3 regions of the Streptomyces sp. NPDC048288 genome follow, and region 1 is predicted to be linked to each of the others. Evidence: riboswitches for the same ligand, from Rfam matches in the RefSeq annotation. Region 1 holds a riboswitch; each other region holds the start of a gene.
What was found. Region 1 has a riboswitch for S-adenosylmethionine ahead of thrC (threonine synthase). Riboswitches for the same ligand answer to the same signal wherever they lie in the genome.

Region 1 (2,259 bases):
CCAGCGGCTGCACGAACCCGGCCAGCTGCGGCCAGTGCATGTTCAGCAGCGGGCGGGCCATCAGCTCGGTGACCCGGCCGCCCTGCCCGGCCGCGCCGGCGAGCGGGCGGTCGTACATCGCCTTGACCAGGTCCACCCCGGGGTCGGTCAGCAGCGGGCCGACGATCCCGGAGACGAAGTCGGAGGAGAAGTCCCTCAGGTCCGCGTCGATGAAGCAGACGATGTCCCCGGTGGTGACCAGCAGGGAGCGCCAGAGGACCTCGCCCTTGCCGGGGACGGCGGGGATGCGGGGGAGGATCGTGTCGCGGTGGACGACCCGGGCGCCGGCCGCGGCGGCCACCTCCGCGGTGCGGTCGGTGGAGCCGGAGTCGACGACGACGATCTCGTCGACCAGCGGCGCCTGCTGCATCAGGTCGTGGCGGATGACCGCGACGATGTCACCGACGGTCTCCTCCTCGTTGAGCGCGGGCAGCACGACGGAGACCGACTGACCCGTCCGCTGCTTGGCGGCGAGTATCCGGTGCAGTGGACGGTCGTTCAGGGACCAGGAGCGGGTGGCCAGCCAGCGCTCGACTTCTTCCAGCACAGTCAGCGGCTCCTCACTGTCACGATCACACAGCGCGGTGTGATCCATCTCGCGGTACGGACGACTATCTCAACTGTCCTGGCCTTCGGTTACAGTCTTGAACAACGCCGATGACCATCGCATGTCCTGCGGTCACCGTGCGTTGACAACCGAATACAGCTCATCCAGAGGGGCAGAGGGATACGGCCCGATGAAGCCCCGGCAACCCTCCAGTCGGCACTCGTCTTCCAAGGCGTGGCTCCCGGCTAGGGAAGGTGCCAAATCCGTCTCACGGCGAGATGCGTCGTGAGGAAGATGAGGAGAAAGGGCCTCGCCTCAGATGGCTGCGCAGACTGTTGCAACCGATTCCCCGAAGACCGTCGACCTGGGCCCCGCCACGGCGCTGTCCTGCCGCGAGTGCGGTCACCGGGTGCCGCTCGGCCCGGTGTTCGCCTGCGAGGAGTGTTTCGGCCCGCTCGAGATCGCGTACGACTACTCGGCGTACGACGCCGAGGAGCTGCGGAAGCAGATCGAGGCGGGACCCGCGAACATCTGGCGTTACGCCCCGCTGCTGCCGGTACCGGCCGACGTGGCGACCAAGCCCAACATCAACCCCGGCTGGACCAAGCTCGTGCAGGCCGACAACCTGGCCAAGGAGCTGGGCGTCACCGGCGGCCTGTACGTGAAGGACGACTCCGGCAACCCGACGCACTCCTTCAAGGACCGCGTCGTCGCCCAGGCCGTCGAGGCCGCCCGTGCCTTCGGCTACACCACGCTCTCCTGCTCCTCCACCGGCAACCTGGCCGGCGCGGTCGGCGCCGCCGCCGCCCGGGCCGGCTTCCGCTCCTGCGTGTTCATCCCGCACGACCTGGAGCAGGGCAAGATCGTCATGGCCGCGATCTACGGCGGCGAGCTGGTCGGCATCGAGGGCAACTACGACGACGTGAACCGTTTCTGCTCCGAGCTGATCGGCGACCCGGCCGGCGAGGGCTGGGGCTTCGTCAACGTCAACCTGCGGCCTTACTACGCGGAGGGGTCGAAGACCCTGGCGTACGAGATCTGCGAGCAGCTCGGCTGGCAGCTGCCGGACCAGCTGGTCATCCCGATCGCCTCCGGCTCGCAGCTCACCAAGGTCGACAAGGGGCTGCAGGAGCTGATCAAGCTCGGGCTGGTCGAGGACAAGCCGTACAAGATCTTCGGTGCGCAGGCCGAGGGCTGCTCGCCGGTCTCGGTGGCCTTCAAGGGCGGCCACGACGTGGTCCGGCCGCAGAAGCCGAACACCATCGCCAAGTCCCTCGCCATCGGCAACCCGGCCGACGGTCCCTACGTCCTCGACATCGCCCGGCGCACGGGTGGTGCGGTGGAGGACGTCACCGACGAGCAGGTCGTCGACGCGATCAAGCTGCTCGCGCGGACCGAGGGCATCTTCGCGGAGACCGCCGGCGGAGTGACGGTTGGAGTCACCAAGAAGCTCATTGAGAATGGGCTCATCGATCCCTCGAAGTCGGTCGTTGTACTCAACACCGGTGATGGATTGAAGACGCTCGACGCGGTGGCGGGTACGGGTCTTACCGCGACCATTCGCCCGAATCTCGAGTCTTTCCACGAGGCCGGGCTCGCCTGAGTCCCCGAGAAATAGGGCGCTGCCCTGACCGGAGGTTTAAAGCCGTGAGCGTCACTGTTCGCATCCCCAC
Region 2 (2,259 bases), on a different contig from region 1:
GCGAGGGCGCGGGCGATGGCGACGCGCTGCTGCTGGCCGCCGGAGAGCTGGCGGGGGTAGGCGCCGACGCGCTCGCCGAGGCCGACCCGCTCCAGGAGTTCCTTGGCCAGGGCCTGTGCCTCGGGCTTGGTGAGCTTCCCGGTGGCGACGGGGGCGGCGGCCACGTTGTCAAGGACGGTCAGGTGCGGGAAGAGGTTGAAGTTCTGGAAGACGAAGCCGATCCGGCCGCGCTGGGCCAGGATGGCGCGCTCGCTCAGCTCCTTGAGCCGGTCGCCCTGCCGCTTCACCCCGATCGGTTCGCCGTTGATGCTGACATGGCCGATCTCGGGCTTCTCCAGGTGGTTGATGACCCTGAGGAGCGTGGACTTGCCCGAGCCGGACGGGCCGAGGACGACGGTGACCTCGCCGGGGCGGATGGTCAGGTCGATGCCGTCGAGGACGCGGTGGGCGCCGTACCACTTGTGGACGTCGTGGATCTCCAGGGCGGCGGGGGCCGTCTCCAGGGTGTCGGTGCTGCTCATACGGCGGCCTCCCGGCGGATGCGGGCCCGCAGGTCGGTGAGGCCGCCCCGGAGCTTCTGCAGGGGCGTCGGCGGCAGCGCGCGGGTGGCGCCGCGGGCGTAGTACCGCTCGACGTAGAACTGGATCACGGAGACGACGCTGGTCAGGATCAGGTACCAGACGGTCACCACCAGGAGCAGCGGCACGATGTCGCCGGGGTAGGTGGAGCCCATGCTCTGCGCGGTGCCGAAGAGGTCGAGCAGGGAGACGTAGAAGACCAGCGAGGTGCTCTTGATCAGGCCGATCAGCTGGTTGACGTAGTTCGGGGTGATCGACCTGAGGGCCTGCGGGAAGACGATCCTGCGGAACTGGTAGCCCTTGGGCAGGCCGAGCGCGGCGGCGGCCTCGTGCTGGCCCTGGTCCACGGAGAGGATGCCGCCGCGGACCACCTCGGCCGCGTAGGCGGCCTCGTTGAGGCTGAGGCCGATGACGGCGATCACCATGTCGGTGGCGAGCTTCGACTCGTCGAAGGAGAAGAAGGCCGGCCCGAAGGGGACGCCGACGCTCAACGTCTGGTACAGGGCGCTGAAGTTGTAGAGGAAGAGCAGGACGACGATGAGCGGGATGGAGCGCAGTGCCCAGACGTAGGTCCAGCTGACCGCGCGCAGCACCGGGCTCTTCGAGAGCCGGGCCAGGGCGAGCAGGATGCCGCCGAGCAGGCCCAACACCGCGCTGTAGGCGGTGACTTCGAGGGTGATGACCAGTCCGTCGAGGAGGGTCGGCCGCAGGAACCAGTAGCCGAAGCGGTCCCACTGGTAGAAGGGGTTGGTCACCAGCCCGTGGGCGAACTGGGCGACCAGGACCAGGACGACGGCGGTGGCGATCCACCGTCCGGGTCGGCGCAGCGGGAGAACTCGCTGTGGAGCCAACGGTTTTGACGGTTTGTCAGCGGGGGGTGCGGCAGGCGCGGTGATGGTGGCGCCTGGGGGTTCACTCATGGCGGGCTCCGGCGGAGTCGGACACCCCTGGTCCCACGGCCGGGAACGCGCTGCCGCGCCGTGTTCGGGCACGGCACGGCACGCGGGGCGCGCGGGATGCGGGGGTGGGCGGACGGCGTCACACCGGGCGGCCGGTGTCTACGTCAGAGAAGCGGTGTCCACGTCAGGGAAGCCGAGTCGCGAGAACCGCGGGGCGCAGGCGGAAGTGCCTGGTCAGACCCGACAGCGGGCGCGGCCCGGTGCGGTACACGCGCTACACAGGGCGCTGTTGACGCGGAGCAGGTCGACGGCACGGTCGGCGACGAGCGGGCTCGGATACGGCTGTACGCAGCCCTGGGCACGGCGCTCGGCCGTCCTGGAGGCTGCGTACATGTCCGTCACCTGTCTTGTGTGATGGCCCCGGGGCGGGGCCTCGCGCTTACCGAACGTCGTCATCCGGTCCGGTCGTCACCTGGGGCACCCCACCGCGGTGCGAGGGTTGCCGGTCAGCAAGCCAGGGCTTGATGCTGACGCTCTTGACCGTTCTGGTCCGTAAGTAACGCAGTTGCCCGATCGAATGTCAACGCCTGTCCAGCCGGCGGAACGGTTCGGGCCGCTCTCACCTGCGGGAGACGTCCGCCGCGTGGCCGGCCCAGTCCAGGATCTGGACGGCCGCGCCGGCGGCTTCCAGGCCCTGGCAACGGCCGTGGTGGCGACGGGCGATGCCGTCGAGGTCGAGGTGGGCGCCGAAGGCCGGATGCGCGGCCAGCCGCCGGGCGTAG
Region 3 (2,259 bases), on a different contig from region 1:
GGCCGCACGGTCGACATCGTCGGGACCGGCGGTGACGGCGCGAAGACGGTGAACATCTCCACGATGTCGGCGCTGGTGGTGGCCGGCACCGGCGCGAAGGTCGTCAAGCACGGCAACCGCGCCGCCTCCTCCGCGTCCGGCGCCTCGGACGTCCTGGAGAAGCTCGGCGTCAACCTCGACCTGACCCCGCAGCGGGTCGCCGAGGTCGCCGAGGAGGCGGGCATCACCTTCTGCTTCGCCGTCAAGTTCCACCCGGCGCTGCGGCACGCGGGCGCCGCGCGCGGCCAGTTGGGCATCCGCACGGTCTTCAACATCCTCGGCCCGCTGACCAACCCCGCGCGGGTGCGGGCCCAGGCGGTCGGCGTCGCCGACCCGCGCATGGCCCCCGTCGTCGCGGGCGTCTTCGCCGAGCGCGGCCACTCCTCGCTGGTCTTCCGCGGCGACGACGGCCTCGACGAACTCACCACGACCGCCACGTCCCACGTCTGGGTCGTCCGCGACGGCAAGGTCACCGAGCAGACCTTCGACCCCCGTGACGTCGGCATCGACCTGGTCCCGGTGGAGGCCCTGCGGGGCGGCGACCCGTCGTACAACGCGGAGGTCGCCCGCAGGCTCCTGGACGGCGACCAGGGCCCGGTACGGGACGCGGTCCTGCTGAACTCGGCGGCCGCCCTGGTCGCCCTGGACCCGGGCCCGGGCACGCTGTCCGAACAGCTCCGCGCGGGCATGGCCAAGGCCGCCGACTCCATCGACTCCGGCGCGGCCAAGCACGCACTGGAACGCTGGGCGGCGGCGACGCACAGGTAGGGGCAACGGGGGTTCGGCACCGCCGGGCCCCCGTCCCGTCATCCGGACAGAAGTTGCGCGGTGGCGATCACTTCCCCTACGTTTCTTTCCAGGTCATGAGTGACAGTCATGAGGCCCCGGCCGACTGTCCGGCAACCCTCCGTCCGTGGCGGGGTGCCCCGGGTGAAGACCAGGTCGTAGGCAGCGAGGTCTACGGCAAGCGCGGACCCCTCGACACACCAGGGGTCCTGGTCGTACGAGGGAGCCCTCTGTGAGCAAGCGAATGCGATAGGGCGTAGAGCCCCGCCTCCGCGTACCCCTTTTCAGCTTTCCCCGTGCCGTCGACACACCGTCCGGCGCGGCGGTTCCGCTTACCCTCACAGGAGTTCCGCCATGTCCGTCTCCACCGCTGCCTCCGCCCAGTCCGTTTGTGCCCCTCTGTCCGTTCTGGGCCGGGATGTCACCGTCCCGCTGGTCACCGGCGGCGAGGTCACCTACGCCGCCCTCGACTACGCGGCCAGCGCCCCCGCCCTCCAGCGGGTCTGGGACGACGTCGCGGCGTACGCGCCGTACTACGGCAGCGTCCACCGCGGCGCCGGCTACCTCTCCCAGCTCTCCACGGACCTCTTCGAGAACGCCCGCCGGACCGTCGCCGAGTTCCTCGACTGCCGCCCCGACGACCAGCTGGTCTTCACCCGCTCCACCACCGACTCCCTGAACCTCCTGGCCCGCGCCCTGCCCGCCGACTGCCAGGTCTTCGTCTTCGAGACCGAGCACCACGCCTCCCTGCTGCCGTGGCAGGACGCCCGCGTCACCTACCTCAACGCCCCCCGCACCCCGCGCCAGGCCGTCGAGACCCTGGAGCGCGCCCTCGCCGACCGCGACCCCCACGGCCCGGCCCTGGTCTGCGTCACCGGCGCCTCCAACGTCACCGGCGAGCTGTGGCCGGTACGGGAGATGGCGGCCGCCGCGCATGCCCACGGCGCCCGGATCGTCCTGGACGCCGCCCAGCTGGCCCCGCACCACCCCGTCTCCGTCCAGGACCTGGACGTCGACTGGGTCGCCTTCTCCGGTCACAAGCTGTACGCCCCCTTCGGCTCCGGCGTCCTCGCCGGCCGCGCCGACTGGCTCCAGGCCGCCGAGCCCTACCTCGCGGGCGGCGGCGCCAGCCGCAAGGTCACCCGGCGCGAGGACGGGGGAGTGGCCGTGGAGTGGCACGAGAGCGCGGCCCGGCACGAGGCCGGCTCGCCCAACGTCATCGGCGCCTACTCCATCGCCTCCGCCTGCAAGGCGCTCACCGAGGCCGGCTTCGACACGCTGGTCGCCCGTGAGCGGCACCTGATCGAGACGGTGCGGGCGGGACTGGCCGAGGTCCCGGAGGTCCGGGTCCTCTCCCTGTTCGGCGACGACGCCCCGCGGGTCGGCGTGATCAGCTTCGTGGTGGACGGCTGGAACAGCTCCCACTTCGCCGCC

Region 2: another riboswitch for S-adenosylmethionine. It lies ahead of ACGFZS_RS47975 (amino acid ABC transporter permease); the one in region 1 lies ahead of thrC (threonine synthase).
Region 3: another riboswitch for S-adenosylmethionine. It lies ahead of ACGFZS_RS04005 (aminotransferase class V-fold PLP-dependent enzyme); the one in region 1 lies ahead of thrC (threonine synthase).

Annotation. Positions count from the first base shown of each region.
Region 1 covers NZ_JBICZD010000013.1:193,202-195,460, forward strand. The annotation lists gene ACGFZS_RS38690 (glucosyl-3-phosphoglycerate synthase) at 1-586, opposite strand, end outside; SAM riboswitch class I at 744-887, shown strand; gene thrC (threonine synthase) at 906-2,189, shown strand; gene ACGFZS_RS38700 (MoaD/ThiS family protein) at 2,234-2,259, shown strand, end outside.
Region 2 covers NZ_JBICZD010000025.1:34,954-37,212, reverse strand. The annotation lists gene ACGFZS_RS47980 (amino acid ABC transporter ATP-binding protein) at 1-521, opposite strand, end outside; gene ACGFZS_RS47975 (amino acid ABC transporter permease) at 518-1,498, opposite strand; SAM riboswitch class IV at 1,908-2,019, opposite strand; gene ACGFZS_RS47970 (glutathione S-transferase C-terminal domain-containing protein) at 2,097-2,259, opposite strand, start outside.
Region 3 covers NZ_JBICZD010000001.1:907,595-909,853, forward strand. The annotation lists gene trpD (anthranilate phosphoribosyltransferase) at 1-807, shown strand, start outside; SAM riboswitch class IV at 899-1,015, shown strand; gene ACGFZS_RS04005 (aminotransferase class V-fold PLP-dependent enzyme) at 1,180-2,259, shown strand, end outside.